Regions from separate parts of the Pseudomonas donghuensis genome, predicted to be linked through region 2. Evidence: predicted binding sites of a transcription regulator. Region 2 holds the regulator's gene; the other holds the start of a gene.

Region 1 (11,240 bases), 560 kb from region 2:
TTTCGTCCTCAGCGACAATGGCTCGCTGAGCTACACCCGTGCCGGTGCGTTCCAGACCAACAAGGACAACTACGTTGTCACCGCAGACGGTATCCGCCTGCAGGGTTACGCCGCTGACTCCACCGGCAAGATTGCCAAGGGCGTGCTGACCGATCTGAAGATCGACACCTCGGCGCTGGCGCCGAAGTCGACCACGCTGATCGACCAGGGTATCAACCTGAACTCGTCGGCATCGCCGATTCCGTTGACCAAGCCTGATCCGAGCAACCCGGCTGCCACTATCCCCAACGCGCCGTTCAACCCGACTGACGAAAGCACCTACACCAAGTCGTTCCCGACCAAGGTCTACGACAGTCAGGGTAACGAGCACGTCATGGAGCAGTACTACCGCAAGACCGACACCAACGAGTGGACCATGTACACCCTGGTCGACGGTCGCAACCCCTACGATCCGGCCAGCGCCACGCCACTGACCGGCACCATGAGCTTCAACTCCGATGGCAGCATCAAGGCCATGTCCACCAGTGCCGCCGGTGTGCCGACCACGCCGCCAGGTCAGTACGAGTTCAGTGTGGCCAACAACACCTTCACCATGAAGGGCTGGATTCCGGCGGTGTATAACAAGACTACCAATACGTGGGGTCCTAACGGTTCGAGCGGCAACCCGGATGGCATGCGTCTGTCGATGAACAGCACCACCTCCTACAACACCGAGACGGCGCGGATGTCCCAGTCCCAGGACGGCTATGCCACCGGCATTCTCTCCAGCCTGAGCATCGACTCCACCGGTGTAATGTTCGCCAGCTTCAGCAACCAGCAGTCTCGCGCCATTGGCCAGGTGGCCATCGCCAGCTTCGCCAACGAGCAGGGCCTGGAGCAGATGGGCGGTACGCGCTGGAAAGAAACCTTCGCCTCGGGCATTCCGGGTATCGATGCGCCGACCACTGGCACCCTGGGTGCGATCAAGTCCAACGCGCTGGAGGCCTCGAACGTCAACCTGACCAACGAGCTGGTCGAGCTGATCAAGGCGCAGAGCAACTACCAGGCCAACGCTAAAACCATCTCCACCCAGAGCACCATCATGCAGACCATCATTCAGATGACCTGATTCGGGTGGCGTGAGTTGAGTATGGACAGACCCCTTTCTCGGAAGGGGTCTGTCGTTTCAAGGGTAAGGATCATGCTGCGACGTTTAAGTGTTGCCTTGCTGCTCGCGGGAGTGCTGGGCGCTCAGGCCTGGGCCGATATGGCGCCATGGTATCGCTGGGAAAGCCAGGCCGACGGTCGCCTGGTGTGCGCGCAGTTTTCCCCGGGGCCGGGCTGGAAGCTGTTTGCCGGGCCGTTCAACAATGCCGGTTGCCGTGACTACTGAAACTTGCCGCTAGCGGCAAACCGGCGCCGTATTTTCGACGGCGCTTCTCTCGCGGTTCTCTTCGTGCGCCGCTCAAGCCCTTGTCTGCCGGGCGTTTTCCGTTGTTTGTAAAAGTTGGTTTGAAACTTGCTACAGGCACTGCAGAGCAGCGGCGGACGGCAAGTGTTCGCCAGCGCAGCGGAGGATGACTGTGGACAAGATGCTATACGTGGCCATGACCGGCGCCAGCCAGAACGCGCTGGCGCAAAAGGCCCATGCCAACAACCTGGCGAACATTTCCACCAGCGGTTTTCAGCGCGACCTGGAGCAGGCGCGTTCGATGCCGGTGTTTGGTGACAGCTTTCCGGCGCGGGCCTATGCCATGACCGAGCGCCCGGCCACCGATTTTAGCCCGGGCTCGATGCAGGAGACCGGTCGCGACCTGGATATCGCCATCGGCGGTGACGGTTTTATCGCCGTGCAGGCCCCTGATGGCAGTGAAGCCTATGTGCGCACCGCCAGCCTGAACATTGACGGTCTGGGCGTGCTGCGGGCCGGCAACGGCATGCCGGTGATGGGCAACGGCGGTCCGATTGCCGTGCCGCCAGAGCAGAAGGTCGAGGTCGGCCAGGACGGCACCATCAGTATTCGCGCCATGGGCGAAGGCCCGCGGGTGATGGCCGAGGTCGACCGCATCAAGCTGGTCAACCCGGACCTGAAGAACATGACCAAGGGCCTGGACGGCATGATCCATACCAAGAACGGCCAGCCTGCCGCTGCCGATGCCAACGTCCAGGTGGTCTCCGGTTTCCTGGAGTCAAGCAACGTCAATGCGGTCGAGGAAATGACCTCGGTGCTGGCGCTGTCCCGTCAATTCGAATTGCACGTCAAGATGATGACCACGGCCAAGGAAGGCGACGAAGCCATGGCTCGGGTTTTGCAAATCGGCTAATTACACAGACGTAGCGCCGTAAAACAGGCGCGCGAGGAGAACAGCATGCTTCCGGCTCTTTGGGTCAGTAAAACCGGTTTGTCCGCCCAGGACACCAACCTGACCACCATTTCCAACAACCTGGCCAACGTTTCGACCACCGGCTTCAAGCGTGATCGTGCCGAGTTCCAGGACCTGCTCTACCAGATCAAGCGTCAGCCGGGTGCCCAGTCGACCCAGGACAGCGAACTGCCGTCGGGCCTGCAAGTCGGTACCGGTGTGCGCATCGTCGGCACCCAGAAGAACTTCAGCACCGGCAGCCTGCAGACCACCGAGAACCCGCTGGACATGGCGGTCAATGGCCGTGGCTTCTTCCAGATTTTGCAGCCGGACGGCACTGTTTCGTACACCCGTGACGGTACCTTCCACCTGAACTCCGATGGCCAGATCGTCACGGCCAACGGCTTTGCCCTGGAGCCTGCGATCGTCGTGCCGCCCGAGGCGCAGACCTTCACCGTCGGCCAGGACGGCACCGTGTCGATCACCACTGCCGGCAACCCGGCGGCGCAGATCATCGGCAACATCCAGACCGCCGACTTCATCAACCCGGCCGGCCTGCAGGCCATGGGCAGCAACCTGTTCCTGGAAACCGCCGCCAGCGGCGCGCCGCAAATCGGTACCCCGGGCCTCAACGGTTTTGGCGTGGTGCAGCAGCAGACCCTGGAAAACTCCAACGTCAGCACCGTGGAAGAGCTGGTCAACATGATCACTACCCAGCGTGCCTACGAAATGAACTCCAAGGTCATCTCCACCGCCGACCAGATGCTCTCGTACGTTACCCAGAACCTGTAAGTGAAGTCTTCGAGGTCGCTTGAACGGCGCCTGTTACACCGTGAGGTCAGAGTCATGAGTCGTTTGTTTTGCATACTAGCCCTGAGTGGGGTCGCCTTGCTGGCCGGTTGCGTCGCGCCGACGCCCAAGCCCAACGATCCCTACTACGCGCCGGTATTGCCGCGCACGCCATTGCCGGCGGCGGCCAACAACGGCTCGATCTACCAGGCCGGTTTCGAACAGAACCTGTACAGCGACCGCAAGGCTTTCCGGGTCGGTGACATCATCACTATCACCCTCAACGAGCGCACCCAGGCGAGCAAGAATGCCAACTCGCAGATCGACAAGAACAGCAAGGCCGAACTCGGTCTGACCTCGTTGTTCGGCAGCAGCGTGACCACCAACAATCCGTTTGGTGATGGCGACCTCAGCCTCAGCGCCGGCTACAGCGGCGACCGCTCAACCAAGGGTGATAGCAAGGCGGCCCAGGGCAACACCCTGACCGGTTCGATCACCGTCACCGTTGCCGACGTGCTGCCCAACGGCATCATTGCCGTGCGCGGCGAGAAGTGGCTGACCCTCAACACCGGCGACGAGCTGGTGCGCATCGCCGGGATGATCCGTGCCGATGACATTGCCACCGACAACACCGTGCCTTCGACCCGTGTTGCCGATGCGCGCATTACCTACTCGGGCACCGGCTCGTTCGCCGATGCCAGCCAGCCGGGTTGGCTTGACCGGTTCTTCATCAGCCCGCTTTGGCCTTTCTAGGTTCGGATGACCATGTTCAACTTCAAGCAGCTGATTGCCGCTACGATTCTGCTGTCCACTGCGTTCGCCGTGCAGGCCGAGCGTCTGAAGGACATCGCCAGCATTTCCGGCGTGCGCACCAACCAGCTGATCGGCTACGGCCTGGTGGTGGGGCTCAACGGCACAGGTGACCAGACCACGCAAACGCCGTTCACCCTGCAGACCTTCAACAACATGCTCTCGCAGTTCGGCATCAAGGTGCCGCCGGGGTCGGGTAACGTGCAGCTGAAGAACGTCGCTGCGGTGTCGGTGCATGCCGACCTGCCGGCGTTCGCCAAGCCGGGGCAGGTGGTGGACATCACCGTCTCGTCGATCGGTAACTCCAAGAGCCTGCGCGGCGGCAGCCTGTTGATGACCCCGCTCAAGGGTATCGACGGTAACGTCTACGCCATCGCTCAGGGCAACCTGGTGGTCGGCGGTTTCGATGCCGAAGGCCGCGATGGCTCGAAGATCACCGTCAACGTCCCGTCGGCTGGCCGCATTCCTGGCGGTGCCTCGGTGGAGCGTGCCGTGCCCAGCGGTTTCAACCAGGGCAACAGCCTGACCCTGAACCTCAATCGCCCGGACTTCACCACCGCCAAGCGCATCGTCGACAAGGTCAACGAGCTGCTCGGCCCGGGTGTGGCCCAGGCCCTGGACGGTGGTTCGGTGCGAGTCACTGCGCCGCTCGATCCAAGCCAGCGGGTCGACTACCTGTCGATTCTCGAGAACCTCGAAATCGATCCGGGCCAGGCCGTGGCCAAAGTCATCATCAACTCGCGCACCGGCACCATCGTCATCGGCCAGAACGTCAAGGTCTCGCCCGCGGCGGTGACTCACGGCAGCCTGACGGTGACCATCACCGAAGACCCGATCGTCAGCCAGCCTGGGCCGTTCTCCAATGGTGAGACTGCCGTAGTGCCGCGCTCGCGAGTCAATGCCGAGCAGGAAGCCAAGCCGATGTTCAAGTTCGGCCCGGGTACCACCCTGGATGAAATCGTCCGCGCGGTGAATCAGGTGGGCGCCGCGCCCGGTGACCTGATGGCGATCCTCGAAGCCCTGAAACAGGCCGGCGCCTTGCAAGCCGACCTGATCGTGATCTGAGGGGGCGGACCATGGATATGCCGAAAAGCGCCTTCAATGCTGCCGACAGTGGCGCCTACACCGACCTCAATCGCCTGAACTCGCTGAAGGTCGGCGATCGCGACAGCGACGCCAACCTGCGCAAGGTGGCCCAGGAGTTCGAGTCGCTGTTTCTCAACGAGATGCTCAAGTCGATGCGCTCGGCCAGCGATGTACTGGCCAAGGACAACCCGCTCAACACCGAGACCACCAAGCAGTACCAGCAGATGTACGACCAGCAACTGGCGGTGAGCATGTCCCGCGAGGGCGGTGGTATCGGCTTGCAGGAAGTGCTGATGCGTCAGTTGTCCAAGCAGAAGGCCAGTGCCGCGAGCAACAACAGCCCGTTCCCGCGGGTGGATATCCAGCAGCGTCCGTTGTGGGCGGCCAAGGTGGCCGAGCCTGAGCGCGGTGAACACGCCACGGCCGCACGCAACGACATGGCCGCACTCAATTCGCGGCGCCTGGCACTGCCGGGCAAGCTGACCGATCGCCTGCTGGCTGGCATCGTGCCGTCGGCCGGTGCCGCCGCAGCCACCACCAACACCGCGGCCTTGCCGCAGCGCACCACGGCGATGACCGATGCCGTGGTCAAGGGTGACTGGCAGTCGGCGCAGAGCTTTGCCGCGCCGGGCTCGATGCGCATCTATGGTCGCGCCGTGGCCCAGCCGCCATTGGCGCCGGCCAAGCGCGCATTCGGCTCCTCCGATGAGTTCGTCGCCACCATGCTGCCGATGGCCGAGCAAGCCGCCAAGCGCATCGGTATCGATCCGCGCTACCTGGTGGCCCAGGCTGCGCTGGAAACCGGCTGGGGCAAGTCGGTCATGCGTCAGGCCGATGGTAGCAGCAGCCACAACCTGTTCGGCATCAAGGCCACCGGCAACTGGCAGGGCGGCCAGGCGCGGGCGATCACCAGCGAGTTCCGCGACGGCCAGTTCGTCAAGGAGACCGCAGCGTTCCGTTCCTACGACTCCTACCAGGACAGCTTCCATGACCTGGTCAGCCTGCTGCAGAACAACGCGCGCTATAAAGAAGCGGTGAAGTCGGCCGATAAGCCAGAACAGTTTGTGCGGGAGCTGCAGAAGGCCGGGTATGCAACCGACCCGGACTACGCCAGCAAGATTTCGCAGATCGCAAAACAGATGAAGTCGTACGAGAGCTATGCGGCTGTCGGTACTACAACGAAACTATAAGGTTTGAACCATGGCGAGTTTGATCAATATCGGCTTATCCGGTGCCAGCAATGCCCAGTCAGGTATGCACACCACGGGTAACAACATCACCAACGTCGATACCGCCGGTTACTCGCGCCAGCAGAATATCCAGAGCACAAAAGGCTCGATTCGCGAAGGCCATGTGTTCATCGGAACCGGTACCACCCTGGCGGACGTGCGCCGGGTGTACAACAACTTCCTGGAAAACCAGCTGCGGACCACCTCGTCGCTGAGCAGCGACAGCAATGCCTATCTGGACCAGATCGGGCCGATCGACAAACTCCTGTCGGACAAGGACACCGGTATTACCGGTGCCCTGAAAAGCTTCTTCTCGTCGCTGCAAAATGCCGCGGCCAAACCTACCGAAGATGCTTCGCGGCAGTTGCTGCTGACCAGTGCCCAGGCCCTGAGCAAGCGCTTCAATACCATCGCCGCGCAGCTCAACCAGCAAAACAGCAACCTCAACGGCAACCTGTCGTCGATGAGCACCCAGGTCAACAACCTGACCGCAGCCATTGCCCAGTACAACGACCAGATCTCGCGGGTCTCGGTGGTGCAGGGCAGCCCCAACGACCTGCTCGACAAGCGCAACGAAGCGGTGCGCCAGCTCAGCGAGCTGGTGGGCGTGGATGTGACCGAGCGCGAAGGCAACCTGGATGTCTACCTGAAAAACGGCCAGTCGCTGGTGTTGGGTACGAGCACCAATACCCTGTCCACGGTCGCCAGCCCGACCGATCCGACGCGGATGAACCTGCAGCTCAATCGCGGTACTACCAAGATCGATATCACCGCCAGCGTCACCGGTGGTGAAATCGGCGGCGTGCTGCGCTACCGCACCGATGTGCTCGACCCGAGCCTGAACGAGCTGGGGCGGGTCGCGCTGGTGGTTGCCGATCAGATCAACAGCCAGTTGGCCCAGGGGATCGACAAGAACGGCAACTTCGGCGCGTCGATGTTCAATGACATCAACAGCGCGGCCCTGATCAGCCAGCGCAGCATTGCCAAGGCCGGTAACAGTGCAGGCTCCGGCAACCTTGATGTGACTATCAAGAACACCGGCAAGCTGACCACCAGCGACTATCAGGTGACCTTCACCAGCGCGACCGGCTACAGCGTCAAGAAACTGCCTGACGGTACCGACATGGGGTCCTTCGACCTTAACGACAATCCGCCCAAGGTGATCGATGGCTTTAGCCTGAACCTCAATGGCGGTGCGGTGCAGGCTGGCGATTCGTTCAAGATCACCCCGACTCGCGGGGCGGCCGGCAGCATCGATACCGTGCTCACCGATCCCAAGCGCATTGCCCTGGCGGCGTCGCTCAATGCCACCAGTGGCGCGGGTAACCAGGGGACCGGGATCATCGGCCAGCCGAACCTGACGTCCAAGCTGGATATCTACGATTCGACCCAGCGCCTGGCGCTGGAGAACGGTCTGAAGTACTCGACGCCGGTCAAGCTGGTGTTCGGCGATGAGAAGACCGTCCCGCAGACCTACACCGTGCACAACGCCAAGGGTGATCCGATCGCGAGCGGGACCATCATTCCGGGGCAGGAAAACAAGCTGCAGATCAACGTGCCGATCGTCGATGCCAATGGCAACGCCGTCACGCCGGCGGCGACCTTCAGCTTCGACATGACCGTGGCCGGTGCGCCGAAGAAGGGTGACAACTACACCGTGGCCATGACCGGTGCCGGCTCTGCCGACAACCGCAACGGCCAGGCAGTCATTGACCTGCAGACCAAACAGACCATCGACCTGGGCGATAACGGCAGGGGCGTCAGTTTCACCGATGCCTACGGCAAGCTGGTCGAGAACGTTGGCGGCAAGACTGCCCAGGCCAAGCTCGACAGTGATGCGACCGGTGCCCTGCGCAAGTCGGCCAGCGAAGCCAGTAACTCGGTGTCGGGTGTCGACCTGGATGAAGAGACCGGCAACCTGATCAAGTACCAGCAGTATTACACGGCCTCGTCGCAGATCATCAAGATCGCCCAGGAAACTTTCAGCACGCTGATCAACAGCCTTTAAGGAGACGTAGACCGTGCGTATCTCTACCGCCCAGTTCTATAACAACAGTACTTCGAACTATCAGCGTAACTTCGCCAAGGCTGTCGAATCCCAGCAGCAAGCCAGTGACATGCTGCGCATCCGTACTGCCGCCGATGATCCGGTCGGCGCTGCTCGCCTGCTGCAACTCGAGCAGCAAAGCAACATGATCGACCAGTACAGCGGCAACATCGCCAGCCTTCGCAGCAGCCTGAGCACCTCTGAAACCACCCTCACCAGCATTACCAACGTGCTGGCGCGGGTAAAGGAGCTGGCGATCAGCTCCGGCAGCGGCAACATGACCGACAAGGATCGCCTGGCCAACGCGCAAGAGCTGACCCAGCTCGAAGAGCAGCTGTTCAGCCTGATGAACAGCCGCGACGAGAACGGCAAGTACATCTTCTCCGGCTCCCGTGGCGATACCAAGCCGTTCGAACGCAACGCCGATGGCACGTACTCGTACAAGGGTGACCAGGGCACCACCAGCCTGCAGGTTGGCGACATGCTCAGCGTTGCTTCCAACGAGAGCGGCTACAGCGTCTTCGAACAAGCGCTCAACACCAGCCGCAGCCAGACTACGATGACCGCGCCGACCCCGAATGACGGACGCGTCAGCCTGTCCAATGGCCAGGTGTCGGGCAGCACCATCTATAACGACCGCTTCCGCAGTGGTGAGCCGTACACGATCGAATTCACCAGCAGCACCCAGTTCAAAGTCACCGACGCCGGTGGTAATGACGTGACGCTGGAGGCCAGCAAAGGCGGTACCTTTGATCCCAAGGGTGACGACGACTACATCAGCTTCCGCGGTGTCGACCTGCGCCTGGGCATTACCTTCAAGCCGGGCGATGAAGCCAATCCGGATGCCGCCATCGCCGGGCATACCTTCACCCTGGGCTCGAAGCCGGACGAGATCGGCGGCTCGCGCAGCCCGGGCAACACCTCCATGGCCCAGCTGGGCAACGTGGTGATTGGCGACAAGGCCAAGTATGACGCCGCATTCCCAGGCGGTGGCGCGGTCATCAAGTTCAAGACCGCCACCACCTTTGATGTCTACGCTCAGCCGATGACCGCCGACAGCCGGCCCTTGGGCAGCGGCGATACAACGGTCAGCCCGACGCGGGTCATGGGTGTCGACTTCTCGTTCAGTGGCGCACCGGCAACGGGCGACCAGTTCTCGGTGCAGGTCAACAACCACCAGAACCAGAACGTCCTGGACACCATCAAGCAGTTGCGTACCGCGCTGGAAAGCCCGGTCGATAAGGATCCGGTCGCGCGTCAGAACTTCCTCGCGTCGATGGACTCGGCCATTGCCAACCTGGCCAGTGCAGCGGACAAGGTCGCTGAATCGATCAGTTCGGTCGGTGGGCGCGGCGCGGCGCTGGACGTCCAGGCGGAGACCAACGAAGCGCTGCAATCGGCCAATACCATCACCCAGAGTTCGATCCGTGAAGCCGATCCGGCTGAAGTGCTGATTCGTCTGAACCTTCAGCAGAACATGCTGCAAGCCTCGCAGTTGGCCTTCAGCAAGCTTGCCGGACTTGGCTTGTTCAACCGCCTCTGATTGATCCTTTCGCGTTGTATTCACCCGGGTGACGCCAGCCGTCACCCGGGGCCTTCTCCAGGTCTGTCCTCATGAACCAACTGCCTCTCGTCAGTATCGTCATTCCCGCCTTCAACCCCGAATTCCTGACCCGCACCCTGATCAGTGCCATCTCCCAGCGTTACTCCAATCTTGAGGTGATTGTCTGTGATGACAGTCCGGGCGACGAGGTCAAGGCCATTTTCGATGAGTGGGCCGGGCAGGCGAGCTGTGAGCTGCGCTATGTACGCAACCCGCGCACCCTGGGGTTTGCCCGTAACTTGCTGAGCGGCCTGGCGCAGGCGCGCGGGGCCTTCATCAAGTTCCTTTGCGATGACGACTGGCTGGTCGACGGCTGTATCAGCCAGCAGGCACAGACGCTGATCGATTGCCCGCAAGTCAGCCTGGTGGTCAACCATCGGCTGATCTGCGCCGCTGATGAAACGCTGCTGCCGCCGCGTCCGGCCAACTGTCTGCTATCGCAGTGCAGCGCGGTGATCAAGGGTGGGGACTTGCTTGAGGCCATCGAGGCCAACGTGTCGAACCTGTTCGGGGGTATCAGTCATGCCCTGATGCGTCGTGATCAGGTGCAAGAGCTCTTGCCAATGCTGGTCGAGGAGGGTGGTTTCCAGGCGCGCCTGGATTTCGCCCTGTTCATCTGCCTGTTGCGCCGCGGTCACCTGGGGTATCTGGTCTCGTTACTCAGCATGGAACGGATGCATCCAGGGCGTTTGAGCAACCATGCGAGCATGACCCTGGCGTTCAAGAGTGAAACCGAATGGCTTTCGCAGATGCTGCTCTCGCGCACCAGCGAACCGGCGCCAGCGGCCGGCTGGTTGCGCTTCAAGCCGATCGAGGAATATCAGGCTGGTGAAGAACAGGACTGGGAAGAGTTCGAGCTGACGCGGTTCTATGCCGGGCAGATTGCCGGGTTCCAGCAGCAGGTGGGTACGTACAGTACGAGCTTTGCCGAGCTCTATAGCGAGTGGCTGAGTTGCCGCACGCTGTCGCCGGCACAGACCCGTTTGCTGCCCAAGCGTATCGAGCAATGGCCACTGCAGCCGCGCATCGCCGTGGTGGTCTTCGATCCCCAGGATAATGCATCGGCGCTGAAAGCGACCTTGGCCAGCGTTGGCGAGCAGTCTTATGCCGCCAGCCAGGTCTGGGTTTTCGGTACTGGCCTGGCGCAACCCGGGGTTGAGCATATTGCCTTGCGCGGCAACCCTTTCGAGCAACTCAACCAGCGCCTCGCGCAGGCCAATGGCGTTGACTGGATCTTCCTGCTGCAAGCGGGTGATCGCCTGCATCCGCATGCCCTGGTGATCATGGCCGAGCGCATGGCCCTGCATGCTGACCGCTATTGCCTGTACACCGAT
Region 2 (11,240 bases):
CACATCAGCCACATCCGCGACAACCTCGGCATGAGCCTCTCCGGTGGCGAGCGTCGCCGCGTCGAGATCGCCCGCGCCCTGGCCACTGCGCCGAAGTTCATTTTGCTCGACGAACCCTTTGCCGGTGTCGACCCGATCTCGGTCGGCGACATCAAGCAGATCATCCACCACCTGAAAGCCAAGGGCATTGGCGTTCTGATCACCGACCACAACGTCCGTGAAACCCTGGATATCTGTGAAACCGCTTACATCGTCAACGATGGCCAACTGATCGCCGAAGGCGATGCAGAGACCATCCTGGCCAACGATCTGGTCAAAGAGGTTTACCTCGGCCATGAGTTCCGCCTGTAGGCTCAAGGTGTAAGGCGCTGCCAGAGCGCTCTCGATCAAGCCAGTTCATGGCTTAATTGTTACGGCGCTCTAGGCAAACGCTGCAATTTCAGGCATATAATTTGCTTAAAGTTGGCGCTTCGGTGCCCTTGTAGTGGATGGCGCATGTGCGCCGGCAAATAAGGTGTTAAGCCCCTGCCATGAAACCATCGCTCGTCCTAAGAATGGGCCAGCAACTGACGATGACCCCGCAGTTGCAACAGGCCATACGTCTGCTCCAGCTTTCTACCCTGGACCTCCAGCAGGAAATCCAGGAAGCGCTGGAATCAAACCCGATGCTCGAACGCCAGGAAGACGGCGACGACTTCGACAACAGCGACCCGATGGCCGACAACGCCGAGAGCAAACCCGTCGCCGAAGTTCAGGAAACCAGCTTCCAGGAGACCGCCCCGACGGTGGACAACCTCGAAGAAGGCGAATGGAACGAGCGCATCCCCAACGAGCTACCGGTCGATACCGCCTGGGAAGACATCTACCAGACCAGCGCCAGCAGCCTGCCCAGCAACGACGATGACGAGTGGGACTTCACCACCCGCACCTCCGCTGGCGAAAGCCTGCAGAGCCACCTGCTCTGGCAGCTCAACCTGGCACCGATGTCCGACACCGACCGGCTGATCGCCGTGACCCTGATCGACTGCATCAACAACCAGGGCTACCTCGACGAAACCCTGGAAGAAATCTGCGACTCCTTCGACCCCGAGCTCGACATCGAGCTGGATGAAGTCGAAGCCGTGCTGCACCGTATTCAACAGTTCGAACCGGCCGGCATCGGCGCGCGCAACCTCAGCGAGTGCCTGTTGCTGCAATTGCGCCAACTGCCGCCAGGCACCCCGTGGATGGCCGAGGCCCAGCGCCTGGTCAGCGACTACATCGACCTGCTCGGTGGCCGCGACTACAGCCAGCTGATGCGCCGCATGAAGCTCAAGGAAGATGAACTGCGCCAGGTCATCGAACTGGTGCAGAGCCTCAACCCGCGCCCAGGTTCGCAGATCGAGTCCAGCGAAGCCGAATACGTGGTGCCGGACGTGATCGTGCGCAAGGACAACGAGCGCTGGCTGGTCGAGCTCAACCAGGAAGCGGTACCGCGCCTGCGGGTCAACCCGCAGTACGCCGGCTTCGTTCGCCGCGCCGACACCAGCGCCGACAACACCTTCATGCGCAACCAGTTGCAAGAGGCGCGCTGGTTCATCAAGAGCCTGCAAAGCCGTAACGAGACCCTGATGAAGGTCGCCACCCAGATCGTCGAGCACCAGCGTGGCTTCCTCGATCACGGCGATGAGGCGATGAAGCCGCTGGTGCTGCACGATATCGCTGAAGCGGTGGGCATGCACGAATCGACCATTTCCCGGGTCACCACGCAAAAATACATGCACACCCCTCGCGGTATTTACGAGCTGAAGTACTTTTTCTCCAGCCACGTCAGCACCTCCGAAGGCGGCGAGTGCTCGTCCACGGCGATCCGCGCGATCATCAAAAAACTGGTTGCAGCGGAAAATCAGAAAAAGCCATTGAGTGACAGCAAGATCGCTGGTTTACTGGAGGCACAAGGCATCCAGGTAGCACGTCGCACCGTCGCCAAGTACCGCGAGTCCCTCGGCATTGCACCGTCGAGCGAGCGCAAGCGATTGATGTAACGGCTCCTGAGGTGTGCCACCGCAGTTCAGTGGCAGGCGCAACACCTGCCTCTTATGCACCGGCAACAAAGGAGAAGCTGTATGCAAGTCAATATCAGTGGACAGCATGTAGAAGTTACTCAGCCCCTGCGTGAGTACGTCGAGCAGAAGTTGAAACGGCTGGAGGGGCATTTCGACAAGATTACCAATGTGACGGTAATCATGAAGGTCGAGAAGTTGCAGCAGAAGATTGAAGCAACGCTGTTCATTCCCGGCGGCGAAGTGGTTGCAAATGCCGAACACCAAGACATGTATGCAGCGATCGATGCCTTGACTGACAAGCTCGACCGCCAACTGAAAAAACACAAGGAAAAACAGCAAAGCCTGCTGCAAGGTGCAGCGGCCCGCTGATCCCCCTCATCCATGATCCGACTTGAAACCATCCTGACCCCCGGCCGTTCCCTTGTGAACGTGCCGGGCGGCAGTAAAAAGCGTGCGCTCGAACAGATCGCCAATCTGATCGGCAAACAAGTGCCCGAGCTGGACACCCAGGACGTGTACGAAGCCCTGATCGCCCGGGAAAAACTGGGCTCTACCGGCTTCGGCAACGGCATTGCCATTCCGCATTGCCGCCTCAAGGGCTGCGAATCGCCGGTCAGCGCACTGTTGCACCTTGACGCCCCTATCGATTTCGACGCCATCGATGGCGCCCCGGTCGACCTGCTGTTCGTACTGCTGGTCCCGGAAGCGGCTACCGATGCGCACCTGGAGCTGCTGCGCCAGATCGCCAGCATGCTCGATAGCAAGGACGTACGCGACAAACTGCGTGCGGCCACCAGTAACGAATCCTTGTACCAGGTCGTACTGGACGTACAGAACGGGCACTGAACATGCGCTTGATCATCGTTAGCGGCCGGTCCGGCTCCGGCAAGAGCACCGCCCTCGATGTACTTGAGGACAACGGTTACTACTGCATCGACAACCTGCCGGCGGGCTTGCTGCCGCAGCTGGCCGAAAACGCCCTGATCAATACCGAACTGATGCAGCCCAAGGTGGCGGTGTCGATCGACGCGCGCAACCTGCCAAGCCACCTCACGCGCTTCCCCGAACTGCTTGAGGAAGCCCGTAGCCGGCACATCCAGTGCGATGTCCTGTACCTGGACGCCGACGAAGAAACCCTGCTCAAGCGTTTCTCGGAAACCCGTCGCCGCCACCCGCTGACCAATGCCGAACGCTCGTTGGCCGAAGCCATCAAGGTCGAGAGCGATTTGCTCGGGCCGATCGCCGACCTCGCTGACTTGAAGATCGACACCACCAACCTGAACCTCTATCAGTTGCGTGATTCGATCAAGTTGCGCCTGCTGAACCAGCCGGAGCCAGGCACGGCCTTCCTGGTCGAGTCCTTCGGCTTCAAGCGCGGCATGCCGGTAGACGCCGACCTGGTGTTCGATGTGCGCTGCCTGCCCAACCCTTACTGGAAGCCGGAACTTCGCGACCATTCAGGGCTGGAGCAACCGGTGATCGACTACCTGGCAGCACAGCCGGATGTCGAGGACATGTTCCAGGACATCTCCAGCTACCTGCTCAAATGGTTGCCACGCTTTGCCGCCAGCAACCGCGCCTATGTCACCATTGCCATCGGCTGCACCGGCGGTCACCACCGCTCGGTGTACCTGACCGAGCGACTGGGACAGCTGCTGCAACAATCGTTGAAGAACGTCCAGGTTCGCCACCGCGACCTCTAGCCCACAGGATCCCCGCCTCGATGCCCGCTCGTGAAATCACCATCATCAACAAGCTGGGGCTGCACGCCCGGGCGGCGGCGAAATTCGTAGGTGTAGCCGGACGCTTTCCCTGCCAGGTCCGAGTGGGCCGTACACCCCAGAGCCTGGTCGACGGCAAGAGCATCATGGCCGTGATGATGCTCGCAGCTGGCAAGGGCACTCAGGTGCACCTGCACACCGAAGGCGAAGAAGACGACGCAGCACTGGCTGCACTGGTCGAGCTGATCAACAACTACTTCGACGAGGGCGAGTAACCCGCCCCCGTTTTCTCAAGACAGCGCCGTGTCCATCACCATCATCAGGCAGAAGCCGATGCACAGGCCAAGACTGGCCAGCCGGTGATGGCCATTGCTGCGCGATTCCGGAATGATTTCCTGGGTCACCACCAGCAACATCGCACCTGCCGCGCAGGCCAGCCCCAATGGCAGCAACAACTCCGCCACGCTAACCAGCCAGGCGCACACCACTGCCGCCAGCGGCTCGACCAGACCTGAAGCCGCACCGATCAGAAACGCCTTGAAACGGGCCATCCCCGCCCCTGCCAGCACCAGGGCGATGACCAGGCCTTCGGGCACATCCTGCAAGGCGATACCCATGGCCAGGCTGTCGGCATCAGGCATGCCGCCGCCGGCAGACACGCCAATGGCCATCCCTTCCGGAATGTTATGGGCAATGATGGCGATGACGAACACCCAGATCCGCGCGGCGATCACCGGCTGCTGGGCAGTACCGACCAGCGCCTCCGGTGAAGCGCCGGAGACCTTCAGGTCCACCAGGTACAGACAGAAGGCCCCGAACAGCAAGCCGAAGCTGATCAAGCCACCCGCGCCCCATTTACCCAGGCCAATGGCCTGGGCGGCATCCAGCCCGGGAATGATCAGCGAGAAAGCCGTGGCCGCCAGCATCACCCCGGCACCGAAGCCCAGCAGGGTATCGGCGAGCGCCACCGGCATGTTGCGGATCACCAGCACCGGCACGGCGCCCAGGGCAGTGCCCAGGGCGCACAGCGCACCGCCTTCAAGTGCCCGCAGCATGCGCGGCTCCAGATCAAGCCAGGCGATACCCTGAGCCACCAGCAGCGCGAAGCCGACCAGCAGCAACAGGGTACCGAGCGCCAGGCGAAACAGCCGCACTCCGGCAATGGACATCACATCCGAACGCATACCAGCGCGACTCACACAAGCGCGGCTGCGTAACGACGCTCTACCTCGGACCAGTCGATCACGTTGTAGAACGCGTTGATGTATTCCGGACGGCGGTTCTGGTACAGCAGGTAGTAAGCGTGCTCCCAGACGTCCAGGCCGAGGATCGGCGTATTGCCGTTCATCAGCGGGCTGTCCTGGTTACCACTGCTTTCGACCACCAGGGTCTTGGCCGGGGTCACGCTCAACCAGGCCCAGCCGCTGCCGAAACGGGTCAGCGCAGCCTTGGTAAAGGCCTCCTTGAAGGCGTCGAAGCCACCCAATTGCTCCTCGATGGCCTTGGCCACGGCGCCTTGTGGCAAGCCGCCGCCCTTGGGCGACATCACCGTCCAGAACAGCGAGTGGTTGGCGTGTCCGCCCCCCTGGTTGATCACGGCGTTCTGCAGTTTTTCCGGCAGCTGTTTAACGCTGGCGACCAGTTTTTCCACCGGCCACTCGGCATACTCGCTGCCTTCTACCGCCGCATTGAGGTTGTTGATGTAGGTCTGGTGGTGCTTGCTGTGGTGAATCTGCATGGTCTGGGTATCGATGTGCGGTTCCAGCGCATCGTAGGCGTAAGGCAATGCAGGCAAGGTATAAGGCATATCACTGGATTCCATATCGTAGGGCTGAAGGCGCGGTGCTTTCCTGGCCGGCATGCAGGGCCGGCTGCGGCTCGTGCCGGTAGAGCAGACGTTCGGTGCGCGGGTACTGGCCGTACTCGCTGATAAAGCTCAGCAACTCGGTGTAGGTCTTGCTGCTGTGGCGCAGCGCAGCTTCACGCAACCTCGGCGCCAGGCGTGGGTCCTGGGCGCTCTGCAGCAGCCGCTGGTGAATGGCGCAGAGGTACTCGGCGCTTTCCTGCGGCTGATTCAGGCGCAGGTGCAAGTCGGCCAGGTTATGGTGGGCGATGACACAAGCGGCCACCGCTTCGTCGGCGTCATGCCAGCGCTCGAACAACACCTGGGCAAGCGCCAGGGCCTGCAGATACAACTCGCGGGCATCGACCAGCTCGCCCTGCTCGAACAAGCGGTTGGCAATTTCGGTGGTGCGTTTCCAGTGCTGCATGACTAACCTCCAGAGCGGTGGACCGGCTCAGATCCCGCCAGCTGTGAGCTTTTCCGGATCGAGCAGCGCTTCAAGCTGGCTGCGCGGCAGGTCGGTATGTTCCAGGGCCACGTCAATAATCGGGCGACCCTGCTTGTAGGCGGTCTTGGCGATCTCGGCGGCCTTTTGGTAGCCGATGATCGGGTTCAGCGCGGTCACCAGGATCGGGTTGCGTGCCAACGCTTCCTTGAGTTTTGGCTCGTTGACCTTGAAGCTGGCAATCGCCTTGTCGGCCAGCAGGCGGCTGGCATTGGCCATCAGCTCGATGCTGCTGAGCAGGTTCTGGGCAATGATCGGCAGCATCACGTTGAGCTCGAAGTTGCCCGACTGTCCGGCCACGGCGATGGTCGCGTCGTTGCCGATCACCTGCGCGGCAACCATGGCGGTAGCCTCCGGAATAACCGGGTTGACCTTGCCCGGCATGATCGAGGAGCCCGGCTGCAAGCCTTCGAGCTCGATTTCGCCAAGGCCCGCCAGTGGCCCGGAGTTCATCCAGCGCAAGTCGTTGGCGATCTTCATCAGCGCCACCGCCGTTGTCTTGAGCTGGCCGGAAACGGCCACTGCGGTGTCTTGCGAGCCGATCAGGGCAAACAGGTTATCCCCAGGGACGAACTCGACGCGGGTCAGCGCGGTCAGTTGCCGGCTGAAGCGGGCAGCGAATTCAGGGTGGGCATTGATGCCGGTGCCCACCGCGGTACCGCCCTGGGCCAGCGCCTGCAGGCTTGGCAAGGTGGCTTGCAGGTGAGTAATAGCCGCCTTGATCTGCGCCGCCCAGCCACCCAGCACCTGGCTCATGCGCACCGGCATGGCGTCCATCAGGTGGGTGCGGCCGGTCTTGATGAACGGATGCACCTGTTCAGCCTTGGCGTCGATGACCTTGACCAGATGGTTTAGTGCCGGCAGCAACTGCTCATGCAAGGCCAGCGCGGCGCTGACATGAATGGTGGTGGGGATGATGTCGTTGCTGCTTTGCCCACAGTTGACATGATCGTTGGGGTTGACCGTGTCGCCCAGCACGCGGCTGGCCAGGGTGGCGATCACCTCGTTGGCGTTCATGTTCGAGCTGGTCCCGGAACCGGTCTGGAAGATATCCACCGGGAAGTGCTGCATGAAATCGCCCGCCAGCAGTTGCTCCACGGCGTTGACGATCGCCTCGCCCCGGGCCGGGTCCAGCTGTTTGAGCTCGATATTGGCCTTGGCCGCGGCAGCCTTGGCCAGCAGCAGCGCGCGAATGAACTGGGTCGGCATGCGTTGCTGGCTGATCGGAAAGTTGTTCACCGCGCGCTGGGTCTGGGCGCCATACAGGGCCTCGGCCGGCACCAGCAGTTCACCCATGCTGTCGCGCTCGATACGGGTATTACTCATCATCAAGTCCTTGCATCAGTTCATCGTAGGAAATCGAAGGCAGCAGCACGCAGTTCGCCAATTGCAGGGCGAAGGGCTGCCAGCGCTGGTTGTGTTCATGGCGATCTAGGTTGCGCAGCTCCAGCAGCGGGCGCCAGGCCTGGTCCAGGCACAGGCAGCGCCAATGCCAGGGCAGTGCACGATCGCAGGCGGTATCCAGCAACAGGCGAAATGAAGTCAGGGCGACGGTCCAGGCGCTGGTACCGGTGCAGCACACCAGGTAGCGGCCTTCAGTGAGGTAGTGCTCGATCAGGCGCGGCTCGTCCGGGTCCAGGGCACAGCGAATGCGCCGGCTCAGCCAGCGCCAGTTTTCCAGGTAGGGCAATTCGTGGAGGACTGGTTTCATGAACATCATCGCCGAGATAATGATATTCATTATTAGGTGATAATCAGAATCAGTTCAAGGACGAGTAAAAAGAAAAACAAAAAGCCCGACACAGGGCCGGGCTTTGCAGGGGGTGTAGGAACGGGCTCTGCGCGCTCGATCGCTGGCAAGTCCAGCTCCCACAGGTCCAGCTTACATCGAACCATTGTGGGAGCTGGCTTGCCAGCGATGAGGTCGGTAGGGGCTTAACTGCCCGCTACGGTCATCCGCTCAATCAATACCGAACCTGTGTGAATATTGCTGCGGGTTTCAAGATCATTACCGATCGCGACGATTTGCTGGAACATGTCCTTCATATTGCCGGCGATCGTCACCTCCTGAACAGCGAACTGAATCTCGCCGTTTTCAACCCAGAAGCCTGCGGCACCGCGAGAATAGTCACCGGTGACCATGTTCAGGCCATGGCCCATCAGCTCGGTGACCAACAGCCCGCGGCCCATGCGCCGCAGCAAGGCCGCCTGGTCTTCGACGCCATGGGTAACGAACAGGTTATGCACGCCACCGGCGTTGGCGGTGCTCGGCAAGCCGAGCTTGCGTCCGGAATAGGTGCCCAGCACATAAGACACAAGCTGGCCATTCTCGACGAACGGTTTGGCGTAGGTTGCCAGGCCATCACCGTCGAAGGCCGCACTGCCCAACGCCCTTTGCAGGTGCGGACGCTCATCCAGCGTCAGCCAGCTCGGGAACAGGCGCTGGCCCATGGCGCCATCAAGGAAAGATGACTTGCGATACAGGTTGCCGCCGGAAATCGCCGAGAGGAAGCTGCCGAACAAACCGCCAGCAAGCTCGGCGGAGAACAGCACCGGTACTTCACAGGTCGGCACCGGGCGCGCGCCGAGGCGGCTGGCCGCCCGTTGCGCGGCGCGAATGCCGATGCTGCGCGGGTCGGCCAGCAATTCGCCCTGGCGGTTGACGTCATACCAGTAATCGCGCTGCATCTGCCCGTCGGCTTCGGCAATCATCACGCAGCTCAGGCTGTGCCGGGTCGAAGCGTAGCCGCCAATAAAGCCATGGCTGTTGCCGTAAACGCGGCAGCCCTGGTGGGTGTTAAGGGTGGTGCCGTCGGCGTTCTTGATCCGTGCATCGGCGTCGAAGGCCGCAGCCTCGCACTCAAGCGCCTTCTCGATAGCCTGCTCGGGGGTGATGTCCCAGGCATGGTACAGGTCGAAATCCGGCTGTTCACGGGCCATCAGTGCCGGATCGGCAAGCCCGGCGCACTCGTCTTCGGAGGTGTGCTTGGCAATCGCCAAGGCGGCGGCGACGGTTTCCCGGATCGCCTCGCTGCCGCTGGCCGACGTGCTCGCCGAGCCCTTGCGCTGCCCCACGTACAGGGTAATGCCGAAGCCCTGGTCGCGGTTGAACTCCACGGTTTCGACTTCGCGCTGGCGCACCGAGGTCGACAACCCCTGCTCCAGCGATACCGCCACTTCACAGGCGCTGGCGCCCTGGCGCCGGGCTTCGGCGATGATCTGCTCGACCTGCTCCTGCAACGCCGGCAGGGCCTGTGGACCTACGCTCTGGACTGCACTCATGGTTTTCTCCACTCAAATTCTGCGTTCGGCGCGGGTCAATCTACGACCGGACCGGACAAGCGGCCCCCGACTGGTTATCATGGCGGCGATTCTCAGCGGACTGCCCCCATGGTTGATTCTTACGACACCGCCTTTGACGGCGAAAAAAGCAAAACCCAGATCAAGCGCGAGATGCAGGCGCTGGTTGATATGGGCGAGCGCCTCACTACGCTCAAGCCCGATACCCTGGCCAAACTGCCGTTGACCGACGAACTGCGCATGGCCCTGGAAGAACACAAGCGGCATACCGCGAACGAGGCGAAAAGACGTCATAAATCGTTCATCGGCAAGCTGATGCGTGACCAGGACATCGACGCGATCAATGCGCTTCTTGACCAGCTCGACGCCTCCTCGCGCCAATACAACGAGCGCTTCCACAATCTCGAACGCTGGCGCGACCGGCTGATCGACGGCACCGACGAAGTCCTGGAGAAATTTGTCCAGGAGTATCCGGATGCCGATCGCCAGCAGCTGCGCTCGCTGATCCGCCAGGCCCAGCACGAGCTGGCGCGCAACAAAGCGCCAACCGCGAGCCGCAAGATCTTCAAATACATCCGCGAGCTCGACGAGATCCAACGCGGCCTGCGTTGAGCCCCGCACACGGGCAGGCGCCCTGCCTGCCCGGTTTCACCTTCATGCGCCCGTGCCACCGACGGTGATCGCATCGATCTTCAGGGTTGGCTGGCCGACGCCCACCGGCACCGACTGACCATCCTTGCCACAGGTACCGACACCGCTGTCCAGCGCCAGGTCGTTGCCGACCATCGATACCCGGCTCATGGCTTCCGGACCGTTACCGATCAGGGTTGCGCCTTTGACCGGAGCGGTGATCTTGCCGTCTTCGATCAGGTACGCCTCGCTGGTAGAGAACACGAACTTGCCGCTGGTGATGTCCACCTGTCCGCCGCCGAGGTTGGCGCAGTAGATGCCCTTTTTCACCGAGGCGATGATCTCTGCCGGGTCGCTCTCGCCAGCACGCATGTAGGTGTTGGTCATGCGCGGCATCGGCAGATGCGCATAGGACTCGCGGCGGCCATTACCGGTGCGCGCCATGCCCATCAGACGGGCGTTGAGCTTGTCCTGCATGTAGCCCTTGAGGATGCCGTTCTCGATCAGGGTGGTGCACTCGGTCGGAGTGCCTTCGTCATCGACGCTCAGCGAGCCGCGACGCCCTTCCAGGGTGCCATCATCGACGATGGTGCACAGGCTTGAAGCGACCTTTTCGCCCATGTGGCCGCTATAGGCCGAGCTGCCCTTGCGGTTGAAGTCACCTTCCAGGCCATGGCCCACCGCCTCGTGCAGCAACACGCCGGACCAGCCCGAACCGAGCACCACCGGCAAGGTACCGGCCGGCGCCGGGATCGCTTCAAGGTTGACCAGCGCCTGGCGCAGGGCCTCGCGGGCAAAGCCCATGACCCGCTCGTCAGTGAAGTAGCGGTAATCGGTACGCCCGCCACCGCCATGGCCGCCACGCTCGCGGCGACCGTTCTGCTCGACAATCACGCTGACGTTGAAACGCACCAGCGGGCGAATGTCGGCCGCCAGGCTGCCGTCGGCAGCGGCCACCAGGATGCGCTCCCAGACCCCGGCCATGCTGACGGTGACTTGCTGGATGCGTGGATCAAGCTTGCGCGTGGCGGCGTCTACCCGCTTGAGCAGGTCGACCTTTTCGGCGCGGCTGATGACTTCCAGCGGGTTGTCGGTGCCATACAACTGGACGACGTCCTGGCTGTTGAACGCTTGCACACTGCCATTCTGCCCGGCACGGGAGATCGACCGGGCCGCGCGGGCCGCCGACGTCAGGG

Evidence for each region. The regulator sigma-54, encoded in region 2, starts transcription at its own class of promoters, with help from an activator protein. The targets are predictions, from matches to a motif close to ANTGGCATNNANNTTGCTNT.
Region 1: the regulator sigma-54 is predicted to act here: its motif matches at 1,486-1,505, upstream of BV82_RS08100 (flagellar basal body rod protein FlgF).

Annotation. Positions count from the first base shown of each region.
Region 1 is NZ_CP071706.1:1,763,459-1,774,698, forward strand. It holds gene flgE (flagellar hook protein FlgE) at 1-1,108, shown strand, start outside; gene BV82_RS08095 (hypothetical protein) at 1,181-1,372, shown strand; gene BV82_RS08100 (flagellar basal body rod protein FlgF) at 1,563-2,303, shown strand; gene flgG (flagellar basal-body rod protein FlgG) at 2,349-3,134, shown strand; gene flgH (flagellar basal body L-ring protein FlgH) at 3,189-3,884, shown strand; gene BV82_RS08115 (flagellar basal body P-ring protein FlgI) at 3,897-5,006, shown strand; gene flgJ (flagellar assembly peptidoglycan hydrolase FlgJ) at 5,018-6,217, shown strand; gene flgK (flagellar hook-associated protein FlgK) at 6,228-8,264, shown strand; gene BV82_RS08130 (flagellar hook-associated protein 3) at 8,278-9,846, shown strand; gene BV82_RS08135 (glycosyltransferase) at 9,918-11,240, shown strand, end outside.
Region 2 is NZ_CP071706.1:1,200,858-1,212,097, reverse strand. It holds gene lptB (LPS export ABC transporter ATP-binding protein) at 1-351, shown strand, start outside; gene BV82_RS05540 (RNA polymerase factor sigma-54) at 531-2,024, shown strand; gene hpf (ribosome hibernation-promoting factor, HPF/YfiA family) at 2,106-2,414, shown strand; gene ptsN (PTS IIA-like nitrogen regulatory protein PtsN) at 2,427-2,891, shown strand; gene rapZ (RNase adapter RapZ) at 2,894-3,748, shown strand; gene BV82_RS05520 (HPr family phosphocarrier protein) at 3,769-4,041, shown strand; gene BV82_RS05515 (ZIP family metal transporter) at 4,057-4,950, opposite strand; gene BV82_RS05510 (superoxide dismutase) at 4,962-5,573, opposite strand; gene BV82_RS05505 (hypothetical protein) at 5,575-6,036, opposite strand; gene BV82_RS05500 (class II fumarate hydratase) at 6,064-7,440, opposite strand; gene BV82_RS05495 (FagA protein) at 7,433-7,834, opposite strand; gene pmbA (metalloprotease PmbA) at 8,050-9,396, opposite strand; gene yjgA (ribosome biogenesis factor YjgA) at 9,505-10,026, shown strand; gene tldD (metalloprotease TldD) at 10,069-11,240, opposite strand, start outside.